DNA from 4 places in the Micromonospora sp. NPDC003816 genome. Region 1 is predicted to be linked to each of the others. Evidence: riboswitches for the same ligand, from Rfam matches in the RefSeq annotation. Region 1 holds a riboswitch; each other region holds the start of a gene.

Region 1 (4,903 bases):
GCCAACGGCGGGGCGAGCAGCACGCGTACCTGCCGGTCCCGGGTGGTACGCCAGTGGGCCACCGCGCGGCGGAGCCAGGTGTCGAGGTACCGGTCGGGCGGCAGGTGCACGGCCACGAGCAGGACCTCGTCATGCTCCGGTACGGCGTCGAGGGCGGCGTGCAGGGAGGGCTCGGCGCCGTCGAGGAAACAGGCCCGCACCGGTACGCCCACGGCCTCGGCGACCGCTGCGGCGAGGCGGTGGATCGCGTCGTGGCCGCCGTGGTGGGCCGCCCCGCGCGAGACGAGCAGGACGTTCATACTGCCGGGGCCCGGTAGGTGATGACCGGTCGTCCATCATGGACCGTCACGTCGGCGTCCACGGCGTACACGTCGGCGAGCAGCGCGGGCGTCAGCACGTCGGCAGGCGTTCCGGTGGCGACGACCCGACCGTGGTGCAGCACCACCACGAGGTCGCAGAACATCGCGGCCAGGTTGAGGTCGTGCAGGGCGGCGAGAGTGGTGACGGCGCTGCGACGGACCAGGCCCAGCAGTTGGAGCTGGTGGCCGATGTCGAGGTGGTTGGTGGGCTCGTCGAGCAGGAGCAGTTGCGGTTCCTGGGCCAGGGCCCGGGCGAGTTGGACCCGTTGGCGTTCCCCGCCGGAGAGCGTCTGCCAGCGGCGGTGGGCGTACCCGGTCATGTCGACGCGGTCGAGCGCGTCGGCGGCGGCGGCCCGGTCGGTGTCGGTGTCCGACCAGCGGGAGCGGCGGTGCGGGGTGCGGCCGAGCAGCACCACGTCGAGCGCGGTCAGGTCGAGGTCGGTCTCGGCGTACTGGGCGAGCAGGGCCATCCGCCGTGCCGCGCTGGCACGCGGCAGCCCGGCCACGTCGTCGCCCGCGACGGTCACGGTCCCGGATCGGGGGGCGATCAACCCGGCGACGACCCGCAATAGGGTGGTCTTGCCGGACCCGTTGGGGCCGAGCAGTCCGACCAGGGTGCCGCGCGGCGCCGCGCACGTCACGCCGTCGAGGAGTCGCGCGGCCGGCACCGACCACGAGACGTCGCGGATCTCCAGCATCAGGTGTTCCGGTCCCCTCGGCGCAGCAGTAGCACGAACGCGGGCACCCCGAGCAGGGCGGTCAGCACGCCCACCGGCAGTTCGCGGGGGTCGAACAGGGTCCTGGCCGCAGTGTCCACCCAGATGAGGAAGATCGCTCCGGCGAGGACGACGACCGGCAGCAGCCGCCGGTGGTCGGGGCCGGTGAACCGCCGCACGGCGTGCGGCAGGATCAGGCCGACGAACCCGATCGCGCCGCTTATCGAGACCAGCACGGCGGTCAGCAGCGCCGTGGTGACCAGCAGCAGCCACCGGACACGCCGGACGTCCACGCCGAGGGCGGCGGCGGCCTCCTCGCCGAACGCGAACGCGTTGAGCGCACGGGCGAACCGGAGGATCACGGCGAACCCCACCGCGAGCAGCGGCGTCGCCCACGCCAGTGCGGTCCAGTCGACGCGGGCGAGCGAGCCGGACAGCCAGAAGGTGATGCTCTGGGTGGCATGCGGATGGGCCACCCAGATGATCACGAACGTCGTCAGCGCGGCGCAGAGCTGCGCGACGGCGACGCCGGCCAGCACCACCCGGGTCGGTCGCAGGACCGCGCGCCGGCCGGCGGCGGCGACCACGACGGCGAACGCGGCGAGCGCCCCCACGAACGCGCCCCCGGTGAGCGCCACGGCACCCGCGCCGAGTCCCAGGACCAGGACGGCCACGGCACCCAGCGACGCCCCCGAGGAGACACCCAGGAGGTACGGGTCGGCGAGCGGATTGCGGGTGACGGTCTGCATGACCGCCCCGCAGGCCGCGAGGCCGGCCCCGACCACGGCGGCGCCCAGCACCCTCGGCAGCCGCAGTTCCCACACGATGTGGTCCCGCAGCAGCGGCACGTCGGCGCTCGTCAGGCCGAGATGATCGGTGATCACCAGCCACACGGTGCCCAGCGACAGGTCTGCGGGCCCCACCGTCACGGCCGCGGCCACCGACAACACCAGGCCACCCGCGAGTACGACCACCACGGCCACCATGCGCACCGCTCGGACCGGCTTCGCCGGAGTAGTCTGCGCCGGCCGGGTGGTGACGGTGGTCAGCTGCTCACCCCGCCGACGCCCCGGGCCAGCGCCTCCACGGCGAGCACGTTCCGCACCCCGGCCGCGGTGGAGGAGAAGGCCAGGGTGACGTACCGCTTGCCCTTGACGGCCGGCAGGTCCCTGAGCGCCGCGTGCTTCTCGAGGAACGCCTGCTTGTCGGCGGCGGTGTCCCAGCTCGCGTCGACGAGCACGATGACGTCGGGGTTGCGCTCGACGACGGCCTCCCAGTTGGTGTCGGCCCAACTGCCGGTCAGGTCGTCGAAGATGTTGGTGACCCCGGCCGCAGACATGATCATCGCCGGGCCGCCACAGCAGGCGCCGGCACTGGGCGCGTCGTTGCCGCCGTCCCACCAGAGCACCCGCGTGCCCTTCGCGCCCGCCGACACGTTCGCGATGCGCTGCTTCTGGTCGGCGATCAGCGTCTCGGCCCGCTCCACGACGCCGAAGATCGTGGCGATCTCCCGGATCTCGGTGAACACGTCGTCGATCGCCAGCTTCGCCGGTCGCGTCTCCTTCGGACATCCGGCGGTGGAGACGTACGTGCCCACGCCGAGTTTCTGCCAGTCGGCGCGGTCACCGGCCCCCTCGTCGCCGAACGCGCTCGCGAAGGAGGCGTAGACGAAGTCGGGCTCCAGTTCGAGCAACTTCTCCTTCGACGGGTACTCCTTGGCCAACACCGGCACCTTCGCGTACGCGGCGGCGTACTCCGGTAGCACCTCGTCGTCGAGGTAGGCGGTGCCGGCCATGCGGTCCTCCAGGCCGAGCGCCAGCATGATCTCGGTGGCAGGCTGGTTCATCGTCACCACCCGCGCCGGAGGGCTCGGGACCGTGACCGGTGTGCCGCAGTTGGTCACCGAGACCGGCCCGGCGGCGGGGGCCGTGGCAGTCGGCTCACTGTGGCCGGTCGCGGAGCATCCGCCGACCAGGGCGAGCATGACGGAGAGCGGCGCAGCAACGCGCCAGGACGCAGGGAACCGCATAGCGGGACCACCTTCCAGCACCTCGTGGACGGGTCGTACAGGTGCCGTGGCCGGTCTCCTGGCTGACGGGTGGTGCGCCGGTGGCCGGCCTTCCCAGGCATACGCCCAGTGACCTTGCGGTGGCCTCCAGCATCCCGATCACAGTGGCGAGGGCCGCACCGGTTTCACACCGGCTTCCCGAGCACCACGGCGAGGTCACCCTAACCAACGCAGGCAGCACCGTCAGTGGCCTAGATCATGGCGGGAGTCCACGTCGGCTCCGCCTGCCCCGGGACGGCCATTGCGGGATCGTTGAACGGGTGTTTAATCTGGTGTCGTGGCGTCGGACGACGTGATGTCGGCAGGGCGCGGTGGCGAGTTCGCCACCGCGAGCCGTATCCGTGACGCCGCCATCTCCCGCTTCGCTCGGGAGGGATTCGGTGCCGGGCTGCGCGCCATCGCCGCCGACGCCGGTGTCGCCGCCGGTCTGATCGTTCATCACTTCGGCTCGAAGGACGGCCTGCGTCGCGCCTGCGACGAACAGGTGCTCGCCGTGATGCGCGAGCAGAAGGCGAAGACACTGACCGACGGCACCGGCACGACCCTGTTGGCGCAACTGGCGGAGGTCGAGCAGTACGCGCCGATCGTGCGATACCTGCTGCGCAGCATGCAGGCCGGTGGTGAGCTGGCGGCCACACTCATCGAGCACATGATCGCCGACGCGGAGGAATACCTCTCCACGTCCGAGTCCGCCGGTGTGATCAAGCCCAGCCGGGAGCCCGCCGCCCGTGCGCGGTATCTGGCCTACCAGGCCACCGGCAGCATGGTGCTCTGGTTCACCCTGCACGGAGCCGGTGCCGCCCCGGACCAGTTCGCGGCCCTGTTCCGCCGCTACATCGACGATCTCACGTTGCCGGCCCTGGAATTGTTCACCGAAGGGCTGCTCGTCGACCGGTCGATGCTCGACGAGTACCTGATGTACGTCCCGGATCCGCCTGCCGCCCCCGGCGCGGACACCGCTGCACCGTAGTCACCACATTGCCCTCTGGGCGTGGCCCCTCCTTCCACCGCCGGTCCCACCGGTCGGCGGCATCCGTTCCGGCCCGGTGTGCCGGGCCTTCCTCGAACGAGGTCTCCCGCGATGACTGCTGCCATCGACATCCGACACGTCACCAAGTCCTTCGGCCGCATCCGCGCGTTGGACGGGCTGGACCTGCACGTCGCCGCCGGCACCGTGCACGGCTTCCTCGGCCCCAACGGCGCCGGCAAGTCCACCACCATCCGGATCCTGCTGGGCCTGCTGCGCGCCGACGAAGGCCAGGCCCGGCTGCTCGGCGGTGACCCGTGGGCGGACGCGGTGTCCCTGCACCGTCGGCTCGCCTACGTCCCCGGCGACGTGGAACTGTGGCCGAACCTCACCGGCGGCGAGGCGATCGACCTGTTCGCCCGGCTGCGCGGCGGTGCCGACCCGGTCCGCCGCGACGAACTGTGCCAACGCTTCGAGCTGGACCCGAGCAAGAAGGGCCGCACCTACTCCAAGGGCAACCGGCAGAAGGTGGCGCTGATCTCCGCGCTCGCCAGCGACGTGGAACTGCTGCTGCTCGACGAGCCCACCGCGGGGCTTGACCCACTCATGGAGGCGGTGTTCCAGGAGTGCATCCGCGAGGCCAAGGAGGCCGGCCGGTCGGTGCTGTTGTCCAGTCACATCCTCGCGCAGGTCGAGGTGCTCGCCGACCAGATCTCGATCATCCGGCAGGGCCGCATCGTCGAGACCGGCTCGCTGACCGAGCTACGCCACCTGACCCGTACGTCGGTCGACG
Region 2 (4,903 bases), on a different contig from region 1:
AAGACGTTGCGGAAACCGGCGGCCGTCAACTGCGGGTGGGCCATGCTGCCGGTGCCGTACGCGTACGTGGTGCCGCCGCCGACGGTCGGGTAGAGCACCGCCGCGGTGCGTCCGGACCCGTTGCCCGCCTCGGCCTGGACCTTCGTCATCCGGTCCTGGAGCGCGGTGACCGCAGTCGACGCCTCGGTCTGGCGGCCGAACACCCGGCCGTACGTCTCCATCTGCCGGTAGATGTCGTCGAAACTCGGCACGGCGGTGCTGTCCGGGCACATCGCCGGCTCCTCCAGCAGCGGGATGTCCACCGCCGCGAGGGTGTCGCGGGAGAGGTTGTCGACCTCGCCGAGGACCAGGTCGGGCTCCTGGCTGATCACCACCTCCTTGGAGATCTGGAGGTGGCCGCTGGTGTCGGTCTTGTCGGTCAGCAACGGGATGCGGTCCAGCTCGCCCTGGGTCGCCGCGTCGTAGTACTCCTTCGGGTACTGCCCCGCCCGCGCGGTGACCCGGTCCAGCACGCCGAGCGCGTGCAGGTACGGCACGGCGGCGCTCTTGAGTAGCACGATCCGCTGCGGAGGGGCGTCGAAGGTGACGTCCACGCCGCAGTTGGTCACGGTGACCGGGTAGCCGGGGGCGGCGTCGGTCGGTCCGTCGGTGCCGCCGCCGCACCCGGCGACGAGCAGCACGCACGCGGAGGCGGCGGCGGTGGCGAGGCGGCGAGCCTTCAACATCGGTTCTCCTTGACGGACGGGCGTTCAGGCGCCGGAGGCGTGCAGACGACGGATCAGGACCAGCAGGAAGGGGGCACCGAGCAGGGAGGTGATGATGCCGATCGGGATCTCCTGCGGTGCCAGCAGCACCCGGGCCAGCACGTCGGCCCAGACCAGGAGGATCGCCCCGAGCAGCGCGGCCACCGGCACCACCCGGACGTGCGGTGCGCCGACGATGCGGCGGGCCAGGTGCGGCACGACCAGGCCGACGAAACCGATGCTGCCGGCGGCGGAGACCAGGATGCCGACGCTGAGCGAGACCAGCACGAGCAGCCGGAGGCGGAACCGGTCCGGCGAGACGCCCAGGGTGTGCGCGGTCTCGTCGCCGATGGCCAGCACGTCGAGCCGCCGTCCGACGACGGTCAGGTATCCGATGGTGCCGATCAGCACCACGGCGGCGATCAGCAGCAGGGCGTTCCAGCGGGCCAGGCCCAGCGACCCGAGGAGCCAGAACATCACCGACCGGGCACCCTCGGCGGATCCGGAGGCGAAGATCAGGAAGCTGGTGGTGGCGTACAGCGCGTACCCGACGGCGACGCCGGCCAGCAGCAGCCGGATGGAGGTGACCCGGCCGCCGCTGCGCGCGATCAGGAAGACCAGCAGCGAGGCGCCGAGCGCGCCGACGAACGCGCTGGTGGAGAGCGCGTACTGGCCGAAGCCGGCGCCGGCGCCGAAGAGGATCGCGGCGGCCGCGCCGCTGGAGGCGCCGGAGTTGATCCCCAGCAGGTACGGGTCGGCGAGCACGTTGCGGACCATGGCCTGCAAGGCCACGCCGCAGACCGCCAGCCCGGCGCCGACCAGCATGCCGAGCAGGACCCGGGGCAGTCGGACCTGCCAGACGATCGCCTGCTGCGGTCCGGTCCAGCTCACCTCGCCCGGCACGCCGACGAGCTGGTGCCCGATGATCCGGGCCACCGTGAGCGGCGGGATGCCGATCGCCCCGGCCCCGACCGCGACCAGGCCGGTCAGGACCAGGCCGAGGGTCAGCGCGAGCAGCCAGAGGCCGGTCCGGCGGCGCTGCGCCGCCACACCGAGCACGTCCGTCGGGCTCGTCGGCAGGGTGGTGACGCTCACCGCTCTCCCACGCAAAGTCGTTGTTCTTGCCAAGTCTTTGCAAAAAGCTAACACCAAGATCACGCCAGCGGAAGCCGGATGAGTCGTTGTTCACGCTCCGCTCGACCCCGTGTCGCCGTGCGGACATCACACCCGCGCGCCGGTCGTCACGCGTGATCCGGACGCTAGGATCCGAGACGGTACTGGTTCGCCCCGGCCGTCCGGTCGAGGCGTCGTAAGAGGGAACCCGGTGTGAGTCCGGGACTGCCCCGCAGCGGTGAGTGGGAACGACCGCCGTCACACGCACTGGACGCCCTGTCGGGTCCGGGAAGCGACGGCCAGTAGGAGACCGGCCCAGCCGGTCGCGCCCACGAGTCCGAAGACCTGCCCGTGCCGCGTGCGCAGCCGCGCACGCCGCCGTCGGCCTCGCGGGAGGGCCCGGGCGAGGTCGGTCGTCGCACCGTGCCCTCCCCAGCCTTCCCCGGAGCCGTACCGCCGGACCTCGAGGGAAGGGAACCCTGGCGACATGACCACTCCGTTCGGCACGAGCACCGTGCTCGGCTATCCGCGCATCGGCCCGCGCCGTGAACTCAAGACCGCAGTCGAGGGCTACTGGGCCGGCCGCATCGACGAGCCGACCCTGCGGGCCACCGCCGCGCAGGTACGCGAGGAGACCTGGCGTACGTTGCACGACGCCGGCCTGTCCGCCGTACCGTCCAACACGTTCTCGCTCTACGACCACGTGCTCGACGCGGCCGTCACGGTCGACGCCGTACCCGACCGGTTCCGCCGGCTCGGCCTCGGTGAGCTGGACACCTACTTCGCCATGGCACGCGGCACCGCCCAGGAGCCGCCGCTGGAGATGACGAAGTGGTTCGACACCAACTACCACTACCTGGTGCCCGAGATCGGCCCGGACACCGCCTTCGCCGCCCGGGCCGACACGCCCCTGACCGATTACGGGCGGGCGCGGGCGCTCGGCATCACCACCCGTCCGGTGCTGGTCGGCCCGGCCACCCTGCTGCTGCTCGCCAAGCCCACCGCCGACGCGCCGGACGGGTTCCGCCCGTTCGACCGGCTGGACGACCTCGTCGACGTCTACGCCGACCTGCTGACCGCGCTCGCCGACGTCGGGGTGCCGTGGGTGCAGCTCGACGAACCGGCGTACGTCGGCGACCGGTCCGACGCCGAGATCCGCGCCCTCAGCGCCGCCTACGCCCGCCTCGGCGCGCTGACCCACCGGCCCCGCCTGTTCGTCGCCGCCTACTTCGGCGAACTCGGCGACGCGCTGCCCGCCTTGCTGGACACGCCGATCGAGGCGATCGGGTTGGACCTGGTCGCCGGTCCGGGTGACCTGGACCGGCTCGCCGGCCACGGCGCGCTGCCGGGCCGGACCGTGGTCGCCGGGCTGGTCGACGGCCGCAACGTGTGGCGGACCGACCTGCGGGCCGCTGCGGCTGTCGGCGCCACCCTCACCGGGCTCGCCGACAGCGTGGCCGTGTCCACCTCCTGCTCGCTGCTGCACGTGCCGGTGGACCTGGCCGCCGAGACCGAGCTGGACCCCCGGCTACGGGACCGGTTGGCGTTCGCCCGTCAGAAGGTCGACGAGGTGGTCGCGCTCGGTCGGGTGCTGCGCGACGGGGTGGGCGAGCTGCCCGCCGCGCCTGCGCCGGTGCCGGCACAGTGGCGCGACGACGCGGTCCGTGCCCGCCTGGAGGCCCTACGGCCCGAGCACACCCGACGCGGCCCGTACCCGCAGCGCGCCGAGGCCCAGCGCCGACGCCTCGGGCTGCCCGTGCTGGCGACCACCACCATCGGGTCGTTCCCGCAGACCGAGGCGTTGCGCCGGGCCCGGGCCGAGCACCGGGCCGGTCGCCTGGACGCGGCCGGCTACGCCGAGCGGATGCGGGCCGAGATCGCCGAGGTGGTGGCCGAACAGGAACGCCTCGGGCTGGACGTGCTGGTGCACGGCGAGCCGGAGCGCAACGACATGGTGCAGTACTTCGCCGAACACCTCGACGGCTTCGCCGCCACCGCCCACGGCTGGGTCCAGTCGTACGGCTCCCGGTGCGTACGCCCACCGATCCTGTACGGCGACGTGACCCGGCGCGCACCGATCACGGTGACCTGGTCCCGGTACGCCCAGTCCCTCACCGACCGGCCGGTCAAGGGCATGCTCACCGGTCCGGTGACCATCCTGGCCTGGTCGTTCGTCCGGGTGGACCAGCCGCTGGCGGAGACCGCCCGGCAGGTCGCCCTGGCCCTGCGTGACGAGGCGCGGGACCTGGAGGCGGCGGGCATCCGGATCATCCAGGTCGACGAGCCCGCCCTGCGGGAACTGCTGCCACCACGCCGCCGGGACCACGCCGGCTACCTGGACTGGTCGGTGGCGGCGTTCCGACTGGCGACCAGCGGCGTCGCCGACGCCACGGCGATCCACACCCACCTGTGCTACTCGGAGTTCGGCGAGGTGCTGCCCGCCATCGACGCCCTGGACGCCGACGTGACCAGCATCGAGGCGTCACGTTCCCGGATGGAGATCCTCGACGACCTGGCCACCGTCGGCTACACCCGGGGCATCGGGCCGGGTGTCTACGACATCCACTCGCCCCGGGTGCCCGACGGCGCCGAGGTGGTCACCGCGCTGCGCCGGGCGGCGGCGGTCGTCGGGCCGGACCGGCTCTGGGTCAACCCCGACTGCGGGCTCAAGACCCGGGGCTACGACGAGGTCCGTCCCGCACTGACCGCGCTGGTCCGGGCCGCCGCCTCGGTCCGCGCCGAACTGGCCGCCGACGGGCCGACGCCCGCGCCGAGCGACGCCTGACCCGTGGTGCCCGCCGGTGGGAGCCGCCCACCGGCGGGCACCGCCGACGGACCGCACACCCGAGAGGACCGGAAGGGTCAGGGTGCGGTGGCCTTGACCACGACCGCCTCCGGGGGCGGTGGCTGCTCGGCCGGCGGGAGGCGTCGGGCCAGCCGCCGGACCGCGGTGTTGAGCACGGCGATCAGCGGTACGGCGATGAGCGCGCCGAAGATGCCGTCGAGCACCACACCGGCGGTGACCGCCAGCACCACGGGCAGCGGGT
Region 3 (4,903 bases), on a different contig from region 1:
GTGGGTGATCGGTGCCAGCGGCGAACGGTCGACGGTCACGACGTCTCCCACGACGACCTCGGACGCGGGGATCTCCCGCACCACCGCCAGTGATCCGGCGGGGATGCTCGGGCTCATCGACCCGGTCTTGAACAGGATGAGCGAGATGTCGAAGAAGAACGCCAGCGGGACGAGGACGACGCACACCGTTCCGCCGACGGCGAGCAGGGTCAGCGCCAGATCGCCGACCCTCGCGAGGAGTCGACGCCGCTGACGCGCTGGTCCCACCATCCGACCGGTCCTTTACGTAGACGTGGCAGTGAATTCCCAGGTGACCGCACCGGTGGTGCCCTGGTACGCGTTGCCGGCTCCGGACTGCACACGTGCCTCGAAGCAGAACCGCAACTGTGGCGTCGCGCCGGCCGGCGCCGTGATGGCCGACGACACCGGCGACCCGGGAACCGAGGTGATGCCCAGGTAGCTGGGCCCGACGATCCATGTCGGGGTACCGGTGAAGGCGGCGGCCGCGCAGGTGGTGCTGGTGGTGGCGGTCCGCACCACGCGGTACTCCAGTACCGGCAGCAGGGCACCGGCGTTGTTGGACGAACCGGTCAGCGCCACCGTGCCGCCGACGTTCGTCGTGGCTGTCGTCCGGATGTCGAGGTAGGCGTAGAACGAGACCGAGGGGGACATCGCCGTCGCGGTGAACGCCAGCGTCGCGGCGTTCACCGCCGGGGTGTGGCTGGCCCAGGTACTCGACGCGGTCTGCGACTCGGTGCCGAAGACACTGGCCGCGAACGACCCGGTGCCGTACTCGCCGTCCGTCCACGCGGCGAGCGTGGACGTCGTGCCCAGGCCGATGACCAGGGCACCGGCGAGTACGGCACGGGTCCGGCGGAGCCGTGGTGTCCCGGCCGGCGTGCGACGGTTGACCACGGCCACCACCTACACGGATTCGGCGAGGAGCTGCCAGGTCTCCGTGACCGACGTGCCCTGCACCAGACCGGCGTCCGCCGTGACGACGAAGCACAGGAACACCGGAGCGCCGGGTGTCGTGGGCGGAGTGCCCTGGGTCAGGTTGAACGACACCGCGCCGGTCACCGAGTCGAGTGCGGTGCCCTCGGCCACGATCCAGGTCGGAGTCGTGGGTGTCGGAGCACAGTCGCCGAACGTCGGGACGGTCGCGATCCCGTAGGTGAGCCCGACGAAGGTGGGCGGTGCGGGGGTGGCCGAGGCCACCGTGACGGTCGCGTCGTACGTCGTGGCCGCGGTCAGGCGCACCGCGAACGGTGCGGCGACCACGTCGTCCGGGCTCATGTTGTCGAAGCCCGTGCTGAACGCCAACGCCGCCGCCGTGCCGGCGGTCGGGTGCTCGGCGTAGGTGGTGCCGTCCGTGCTGCCCTCCATGCTGAAGCTACCGGCGGTGAACGTGCCCGAGGCGTACTCGGAGTCGTTCCAGGCGGCGAGGGTGATCGTGGCGCCGAGGCCGAGCGCGAGCCCGCCGGCCAGGATCGCCTTGAGCTTGCGACGACCTCCTCGACTGCTCGACTCGCCCGTCGTCATCCCTGTCGGTCCAGTCAACTTGTCCTCCTCGTGCATCCCCGTTGGCGTGCTGTCACGCAGGGACACGATAAAGCTCTAATGCGGACAAGTCGGGCATAAATTCCGAAACTTCACGGAGGTGTATCGACCGGCATCAAGTAAATCGAATTCGTTTCGCGATGCCGCTAGCATCGCCGGATGGCAACGCGACTCGTGCAGATCAACATGAAGGCCCGGGACGACTCCGCGCTGGGCGCTTTCTGGGCGGCGGCGCTCGGTTGGGGGATCTCCAGCGAGGAGCCAGGCGTCACCAACCTCGAACCCGAGGGTGTCGACTATCCCGACCCGGTCGCCGTCTTCGTCGACCTCGTCGTCTCCGCAGAACCCAAGACGGCGAAGAACCGGGTACACCTCGACCTCGCCACCACCTCGGCGGACCATCACGCCGCGACGGTCGCGCGTCTGAAGGAACTCGGTGCCACCCCCGCCGACGTGGGTCAGGGCGACGTCCCGTGGACGGTGATGGCCGACCCGGAGGGCAACGAGTTCTGCGTCCTGGAACCCCGGCCGACGCTCCAGTACGTCGGACCGGTCGCCGCCGTCGTGGTCGACTGCGCGGACCCGCGCGCCATGGCCGACTTCTGGAGCACCGCCACGGACTGGCGTGTGCACGACGTCACCGACCGCGCAGCGGTCCTGCGCTCCGCCGCCGACGTGGGCCCGTACCTGCACTTCCTCCGCACGCCCGACGTGAAGACCGGCTGGAACCGGGTCCACCTCGACGTCCGCCCGTATCCCGGTGACGACCCGCAGGCCGAGGTGGACAGGCTGCGGACACTGGGCGCCACCACCGTGGACGTGGGCCGCGACGATCTCCCGTGGACGGTCATGGCCGACCCGGAGGGCAACGAGTTCTGCCTCCTCGCCCCCGGCTGACGCGCACCCGGGATCAGCGGTCCGACGGCTCCCACCGGTCCCGGTGCACCGCTGCCTGCCAGGGACGGCGCTGCCGCCAGCCGTGTCGCTCCAGGTCCGGCACCTGCTCCAGGTGGGTGACCGGACCCAGGCACAGCCAGGCCACCGGGCGGACACCCGCCGGGATCCGCAGCAGGTCCCGCACGAACGGCTCCCGGTAGAACGAGACCCACCCCACGCCGAGCCGCTCGGCCGTGGCCGCCAGCCACAGATTCTGGATCGCCAGGCACACCGAGTACAGGCCGGCGTCGGCGATGGCGTGCCGACCCAGCACCGTCGGGGACCCCCGGTCCGGGTCGTACGTCACCACGACGGAGAGCGTCGACTCCACCACTCCGTCGATCTTGATCCGGCTGAACCGGCGCGCCTCCTCCCCGTGCAGACCGGCGGCGAAGACGTCCCGTTCCTGCTGCACGTGGCGGTGGAACTCCGCCCGCAACCCAGGATCGCGGACCAGGATGAAGTCCCACGGCTGCGACAGACCGACGCTGGGCGCGGCATGCGCGGCGGCCAGTACCCGATCGAGGACCTCGGCCGGGATCGGCGCGCCGGTGAACTCGCCCCGTACGTCCCGGCGGGCGTGGATGACCTCGTACACATCGTCGAACATGGGCAGGCTCCCGCTGCGCTCCAGGCCCTGCCCTCACGGCAGGGCAACCAGGCGCGAGGCCGGTCTTCGGACTTCCGGATCGTCACCTCACCGCCCGCCTTCCCGGCCCGAGCCGGGCCAGTGGCTGCGCGTGACGCGCGTGGGCGGCAGCTCCCCGGTCACCGCGGCGGGCCCGTGCCGGACTCTCACCGGCTTCCCGATTCTCCCCACCACCGGCGGGGCACCTCGCAACAGTTCGTGCCGCCGAGCACCCTACCGGACACCGTCGTCCGTCGGCGCTTCCCGATCGAGTCACTAGTCTCGGTGCCGTGACCTCCGAGACCACGCCCCTGCGGCAGCTCACCCTCGATCAGCTCCGGAAGCGGACGAGCGAGAAGTGGCGCGCCCACCCGGGCGACGTGCTGCCGATGTTCGTGGCGGAACTGGACGCGCCGCTGGCCGGGCCGGTCGTCGACGCGATCACAGAGGCCGTCCGACGTGGTGACACGGGCTACCCCGCCGGCACCGCCTACGCCGAGGCGCTCGCCAACTTCGCCCGCGACCGCTGGGACTTCGACGGCATCGCCGTGGACCGCACCACGATGGTCCCGGACGTGATGAGCGGCATCGTCGAGGTCCTCGACGTGATCTGCGGCCGGACGGACGCTGTCGTGGTCAACTGCCCGGTCTACGCGCCGTTCTACCAGGTGGTGGGGCGTACCGGTCGCCCCATCGAAGAGGCCCCGCTCGGCACGGACGGCCGGATCGACATGACGGTCCTGGACGACGCGTTCCGGCGCGCGGCACGTCGTGGCTCCCGGCCCGCGTACCTGCTGTGCAGCCCGCACAACCCGACCGGCAGCGTGCACACCGCCGACGAACTCGCCGAGGTCGCCGCACTGGCGGACCGGCATGGTGTGCGTGTGGTGGTCGACGAGATCCACGCGCCGCTGGTGCTGGCCGGGGCGAGGTTCACGCCGTACCTGAGCGTGCCGGGCGCCGAGAACGGCTTCTCGGTGATCTCCGCGTCCAAGGCCTGGAACCTCGCCGGTCTCAAGGCCGCCGTCGCCGTCGCCGGACCCGCTGCGGTCGACGATCTCGCCCGCATCCCCGCCTGGGTCAACGAGAGCCCCAGCCATGTCGGAGTGCTGGCCCACGTCGCCGCCCTGCGGGACGGCGGCGGATGGCTCGACGCCCTCCTGGCCGATCTCGACGAGAACCGTCGTCTCCTCGCCCGGCTACTCGCCGAACACCTTCCCGCGGTCCGATACCGCCCTGGCGAGGGCACCTATCTGGCCTGGCTCGACTGCCGCGCCCTCGGCCTCGGTGACGACCCCGCCGCGACTTTCCTCGAACGCGGCCGGGTGGCGCTCAGTCCCGGCCCCGTCTTCGGCACCGGGGGAGCGGGACACGCGCGATTCAACCTCGGCACCACCCCCGAGCTGGTCGCCGAAGGAGTGCGGCGGATGGCCGGGGCACTGACCTGACGCCGGTGGCACTGCCGGCCCGTTCGCAGCGAACGCCGGGATTGCTACTGTGGTGAACATGTATGCACCCGAGGATCGCACCGCCAAGGCGATCATTCGGGACACGGCCCTGGAACTCTTCGGCGAACAGTGGCCGGCGGCCGCGTCGCTCAAGCAGGTGGCGGAGCGCGCGGGAGTCTCGCAGTCGCTCATCATCAAGCACTACGGGTCGCGGGAGGGCCTGGTCGCCGCCGTGGACGCGCACGTGCTGGGCGTGTTGGGCAACGCGCTGGAGGCACTCGCCGAGACAGCCGGTTCCGGCCCGCCCGACCGCTTCCTCGCGTCGGCCGAC
Region 4 (4,903 bases), on a different contig from region 1:
GCGGCGACGGTGGGACAGTCCCGCAGGTCCGCCGGATCGAACGTGGTGCCGAGGGCGTCCTCCAGCCCGGCCAGCACCTCCATCGCCGTGAGCGACGACCCGCCGATGGCCAGGAAGCGGTCGTCCGCCGCGATGGTGTCGGCGGGCCGGTCCAGCACCCGGGCCCAGACCGCCCGGACGACCTGCTCGACCCGTCGCCGGGACAGCGGCCCCGGGGACGGCGGCGCGGATACCGGGTGTGGGTCCGTCGAGGTCGCCGGTGGAGTGGGGTCGGACGTCGACGGGCGTGGGCGGCTGGTCGCCGCCAGGTGCCAGCGGCGTTCCCGGTCGGCGAAGTCACCGGCCAGGTAGCGTTCGCGCATCCGTCGCCGCCGCAGCTTGCCGCTGGTGGTGCGGGCGAACGCGCCGGGCGGAAGCGGCAGCACCCGCACGTCGTGGTGCCCGGCCGCCTCGGCGACCCGGGCCCGCGTGGCGTCGAGCACCACGGCTGCCCCGGCGGGCGGACGGGCCCAGGCCACGAAGACCACGATCCGCTCGCCGCCGCTGTCCGGGTCGGTGCAGCCGACCACCGCGGTCATCGTGGCCGGCAGCCCGGCGGTCGCGGCGGCCACCGCCTCCAGGTCGGACGCGTGGAACGTCCGGCCGTTGACGAAGATCACGTCCTTCGCGCGGCCGGTCACACAGAGCCGGCCGGCGCGCTGGAAGCCCAGGTCACCGGTGCGCAGCCAGCCGTCCACGAAGGTCTCCCGGCTGGCCTGCGGATCCCGGTGGTAGCCGCGCGCCACGTTCGGGCCGCGTACCTCGACCAGGCCCACCCGCTCCTCGGGCAGCGGACGGTGCCGCTCGTCGACGACGCGTACCTCGCAGCCGGGCACGGGGTGTCCCAGGTCCATCAGCTCCACCGCGTGCGTACCCGGCGCGGTGCTCACCGCCCGGCCCTGGCTCAGCGCGGCACGGTCCAGCACCAGCGGCGCGGCGACCTCCCCGGGCGGCGGGAAGGTCACCGCGAGGGTCGCCTCCGCCAGGCCGTACACCGGTCGCAGGGCGGCCGGGGCGAGCCCGGCCGGGCGGACGTGCGTCAGGAAGGCCCGCCACACCGTGGGGGAGATGGGCTCCGCGCCCACCACCACGCACCGGACGCGGCTCAGGTCGAGCGTGGCGAGAAGATCCGTCGGGACCCGGCGGACCGCCAGCGCCAGCGCGAAGTTCGCCGCCGAGAGCAGGGTCGCGCGATGCCGGTGGGCGGCGGTGAACCACAGTGCCGGGCGCTTGGCGAACGCCATCGGAGGTACGCGGACCTGCGTGCACCCGATGGCCAGCGGGGTCAGGTGGGTGCCGATCAACCCCATGTCGTGGAAGTACGGCATCCAGGTGACCAGCACGTCGTCCGGCCCGGCGCCGCTGGCCAGCCGGGACTGCTCCACATTGGCCAGCACGTTGGCGTGGGTCAGCTCCACCCCGCGCGGCGTGCCGGTGCTGCCGGAGGAGAACTGGAGGAACGCCACGTCGTCGGGGTCGGCGGCGAACGACTCCTCCAGCGGGGGGCTGGTACGCAGGTCGGCCAGCCGCAGCACCAGGCCCGCCAGCCCGTCGGCGACCGCCCCGGTGGCGTCGTCCACCACGGTCACCGCGTCGGCGAGCAGCTCGCGCACCGCCCGTACCCGGGCCGGTTCGGGCGGCAGCGGCACCGGGACCAGCCCGGCGGCGAGCGCCCCCCAGAACAGCGGCTGGAAGTCGTCGCCGGCGTCGGCGACCAGGATCACCGGGGTGCCGGGGATCACGCCGGCCGCCCGGTAGCCGCCCGCCACCCGCAGCGACTCGTCCCGCAACTGCCGCACGGTGACGGTGCGCTCGGTGCCGTCCTCGCGAACGTGCACGACCACCTGGTCGGGTGCGCGATCCGCGGCCTGGACGAGGACGTCGAGCAGTGTCCGTCGGTCGCCGGGTCCGGCCGCAGTCTGCACGCGACGATGCTAGTGGGCATGATCGAGTACCCGGCCGACGGTCGCCGGGATGCCCGTCATCTGACACGCGACACGCCCGGCACAGCATCTGGTGTTGCCATCTCCGCACCGCACCCATATATGGTGTGCCCCGTAGCTGGTTCGACCGCCGCTCCACGGCGGTCGAGGCAAGAGGGAACCCGGTGTGAATCCGGGACTGCCCCGCAGCGGTGAGTGGGAACGACCGCCGTCATCACGCACTGGACCCGCCAGGTCTGGGAAGCGACGGCCAGTAGGCGCGAGCATCAGGCCCACGAGTCCGAAGACCTGCCAGCGCGCCGCACGCGACGTGTGCGGCGGTCGAAGGCCGCGTGGGACGGCCGACGCCAGGAGCTGGTCGTCACGGCAGCAGTGCCGTCGGCAGACCGGCGGCGTCCTCCCGCGCGGACCCGACGATCTCGGGGACAGGCGTGAGGAGGGGAACATGACGGTGACCCAGGAGCAGGCGGGGCCGGAGCAACGCCGGCACGTCATGCAGGTCCGCAAGCGGAACGGCGACACCGAGCCGGTGGACGTCAACAAGATCGTCAAGGCGGTCGAGCGGTGGGTCGCCGACCTGGACGAGATCGACCCGCTGCGGGTGGCGACGAAGACCATCAGCGGGCTGTACGACGGCGCGACCACGGCCGAGATGGACAAGCTCTCCATCCAGACCGCGGCCGAACTGATCGGTGAGGAGCCGCAGTACTCGAAGCTGGCGGCCCGACTGCTGGCCGCGTACGTGGACAAGGAGGTCCGCGGACAGCAGGTGGCCAGCTTCAGCCAGTCCATCCGGTACGCACACGGCCTGGGCCTGATCGGCGTCGACACCGCCGCGTTCGTGGCCCGCAACGCCCGCAAGCTGGACGACGCCGTCGACCCGGCGGGGGACCTGCGCTTCGAGTACTTCGGCCTGCGCACCGTCGCCGACCGGTACCTGCTGCGGCACCCGCAGACCCGGCTCGTGGTGGAGACGCCGCAGTACTGGCTGCTGCGGGTCGCCTGCGGCCTGTCCCAGACGCCCGGCGAGGCGATCGGCTTCTACCGGCTGATGTCCAGCCTGGCCTACCTGCCCAGCTCGCCGACGCTGTTCAACTCCGGCACCCGGCACACGCAGATGTCCTCGTGCTTCCTGGTCGACTCGCCGCGCGACGAGCTCGACTCCATCTACGAGCGCTACCACCAGGTCGCGAAGCTGTCCAAGTTCTCCGGCGGCATCGGCATCTCCTGGTCCCGGGTGCGCGGTCGGGGCGCCCTGATCCGGGGCACCAACGGCAGGTCGAACGGCATCGTGCCGTTCCTCAAGACGCTGGACGCCGGGGTGGCCGCGGTCAACCAGGGCGGTCGTCGCAAGGGCGCGGCCTGCGTCTACCTCGAACCGTGGCACCCGGACGTGGAGGAGTTCCTCGAACTGCGGGACAACACCGGCGAGGAGTCCCGTCGTACGCACAACCTGAACCTCGCCAACTGGATTCCGGACGAGTTCATGCGTCGGGTCGAGGCGGACGGCGACTGGTCGCTGGTCGACCCGTCGGATGCTCCCGAGCTGCCCGACCTGTTCGGTGAGGCGTTCGACGAGGCGTACCGCGCGGCGGAGAAGAAGGCGGTCAAGACCGTCAAGGCCCGCGACCTGTACGGCCGGATGATGCGGACGCTCGCGCAGACCGGCAACGGGTGGATGACCTTCAAGGACGCCTCGAACCGGCTCTCCAACCAGACCGGTGCCCCGGGCAACACCATCCACCTGTCGAACCTCTGCACCGAGATCCTGGAGGTCAACGACGACGCCGAGACGGCGGTCTGCAACCTCGGGTCGGTCAACCTGGGCGCGCACGTCACCGCGGACGGGGTCGACTGGGAGCGGCTGCGCGCGACGGTGCGGACCGCCGTGGTGTTCCTGGACCGGGTGATCGACATCAACTACTACCCGGCCGAGCAGGCGGCGGCGTCGAACCCGCGCTGGCGCCCCGTCGGGCTCGGGCTGATGGGCCTCCAGGACGCGCTTTTCACGCTGCGCCTGCCGTTCGACTCCCCGGCCGCCCGGGAGCTGTCGACCCGCGTGCAGGAGGAGATCTTCCTGACCGCGTTGGAGACCTCCGCCGGGCTCGCCGAGCGGTTCGGCCCGCATCCCGCGTACGCCGAGACCCGCGCCGCCCGGGGTGAGCTGCACCCGGACCTGTGGGGCGCCGAGGTCGGCCAGACCGAGCGGTGGGCCGCGCTGCGCGAGACGATCGGTCGGCACGGCCTGCGGAACTCGCTGCTGGTGGCGATCGCCCCGACCGCCACCATCGCCTCGATCGCCGGCTGCTACGAGTGCATCGAGCCGCAGGTGTCCAACCTGTTCAAGCGCGAGACGATGTCCGGCGAGTTCCTCCAGATCAACACCTATCTGGTCCGCGAACTGAAGGCGCGCGGGCTGTGGACGGCCCCGATCCGGGAGCAGATCAAGCGCGCCGAGGGTTCCGTGCAGGGCGTGGTCGAGCTGCCCGCCGACGTACGCGAGCTGTTCCGGACCGCGTGGGAGCTGCCGCAGCGGGCGCTGATCGACCTGGCGGCGGCCCGCGCCCCCTTCATCGACCAGTCGCAGTCGCTGAACCTGTTCCTGAGCGCGCCGACCATCGGCAAGCTCTCCTCGATGTACCTGTACGCCTGGAAGTCCGGGCTGAAGACCACCTACTACCTGCGGTCGCGTCCGGCGACCCGGATCCAGCAGGCCACCGTCGCCGTCACCCCGAGCGTCACGCCGGTCGTGGCGGTCAGCGACGACGAGGCGTTGGCCTGCTCCCTGGAGAACCCCGAGAGCTGCGAGGCATGCCAGTGACCACCGTCTCCGAGACCAGCACCAGCACGAGCACCGGCGTGGGGGAGCGGCACCTGCTGCTCGATCCCGGCATGGACCTGACCCTGCGGCCGATGCGCTA

The links. Region 1 has a riboswitch for cobalamin ahead of ACFYTT_RS30075 (ABC transporter substrate-binding protein). Riboswitches for the same ligand answer to the same signal wherever they lie in the genome.
Region 2: linked by a shared signal. The riboswitch ahead of metE (5-methyltetrahydropteroyltriglutamate--homocysteine S-methyltransferase) and the one ahead of ACFYTT_RS30075 (ABC transporter substrate-binding protein) in region 1 are both predicted to bind cobalamin.
Region 3: linked by a shared signal. The riboswitch ahead of bluB (5,6-dimethylbenzimidazole synthase) and the one ahead of ACFYTT_RS30075 (ABC transporter substrate-binding protein) in region 1 are both predicted to bind cobalamin.
Region 4: linked by a shared signal. The riboswitch ahead of ACFYTT_RS03265 (ribonucleoside-diphosphate reductase subunit alpha) and the one ahead of ACFYTT_RS30075 (ABC transporter substrate-binding protein) in region 1 are both predicted to bind cobalamin.

The regions. Positions count from the first base shown of each region.
Region 1 covers NZ_JBIANP010000019.1:7,374-12,276, forward strand. The annotation lists gene ACFYTT_RS30060 ((2Fe-2S) ferredoxin domain-containing protein) at 1-299, opposite strand, end outside; gene ACFYTT_RS30065 (ABC transporter ATP-binding protein) at 296-1,057, opposite strand; gene ACFYTT_RS30070 (FecCD family ABC transporter permease) at 1,057-2,049, opposite strand; gene ACFYTT_RS30075 (ABC transporter substrate-binding protein) at 2,121-3,104, opposite strand; cobalamin riboswitch at 3,135-3,308, opposite strand; partial or broken gene ACFYTT_RS30080 (TetR family transcriptional regulator) at 3,439-3,606, shown strand; gene ACFYTT_RS30085 (hypothetical protein) at 3,640-4,113, shown strand; gene ACFYTT_RS30090 (ATP-binding cassette domain-containing protein) at 4,225-4,903, shown strand, end outside.
Region 2 covers NZ_JBIANP010000012.1:122,232-127,134, reverse strand. The annotation lists gene ACFYTT_RS27185 (ABC transporter substrate-binding protein) at 1-725, opposite strand, end outside; gene ACFYTT_RS27180 (iron ABC transporter permease) at 750-1,838, opposite strand; cobalamin riboswitch at 2,005-2,224, shown strand; gene metE (5-methyltetrahydropteroyltriglutamate--homocysteine S-methyltransferase) at 2,344-4,641, shown strand; gene ACFYTT_RS27170 (AI-2E family transporter) at 4,719-4,903, opposite strand, start outside.
Region 3 covers NZ_JBIANP010000001.1:461,200-466,102, forward strand. The annotation lists gene ACFYTT_RS01935 (signal peptidase I) at 1-270, opposite strand, end outside; gene ACFYTT_RS01940 (hypothetical protein) at 283-915, opposite strand; gene ACFYTT_RS01945 (SipW-dependent-type signal peptide-containing protein) at 925-1,560, opposite strand; gene ACFYTT_RS01950 (VOC family protein) at 1,720-2,457, shown strand; gene bluB (5,6-dimethylbenzimidazole synthase) at 2,471-3,106, opposite strand; cobalamin riboswitch at 3,146-3,349, opposite strand; gene ACFYTT_RS01960 (MalY/PatB family protein) at 3,415-4,572, shown strand; gene ACFYTT_RS01965 (TetR/AcrR family transcriptional regulator) at 4,631-4,903, shown strand, end outside.
Region 4 covers NZ_JBIANP010000001.1:757,296-762,198, forward strand. The annotation lists gene ACFYTT_RS03260 (amino acid adenylation domain-containing protein) at 1-1,964, opposite strand, end outside; cobalamin riboswitch at 2,085-2,293, shown strand; gene ACFYTT_RS03265 (ribonucleoside-diphosphate reductase subunit alpha) at 2,428-4,803, shown strand; gene ACFYTT_RS03270 (ribonucleotide-diphosphate reductase subunit beta) at 4,800-4,903, shown strand, end outside.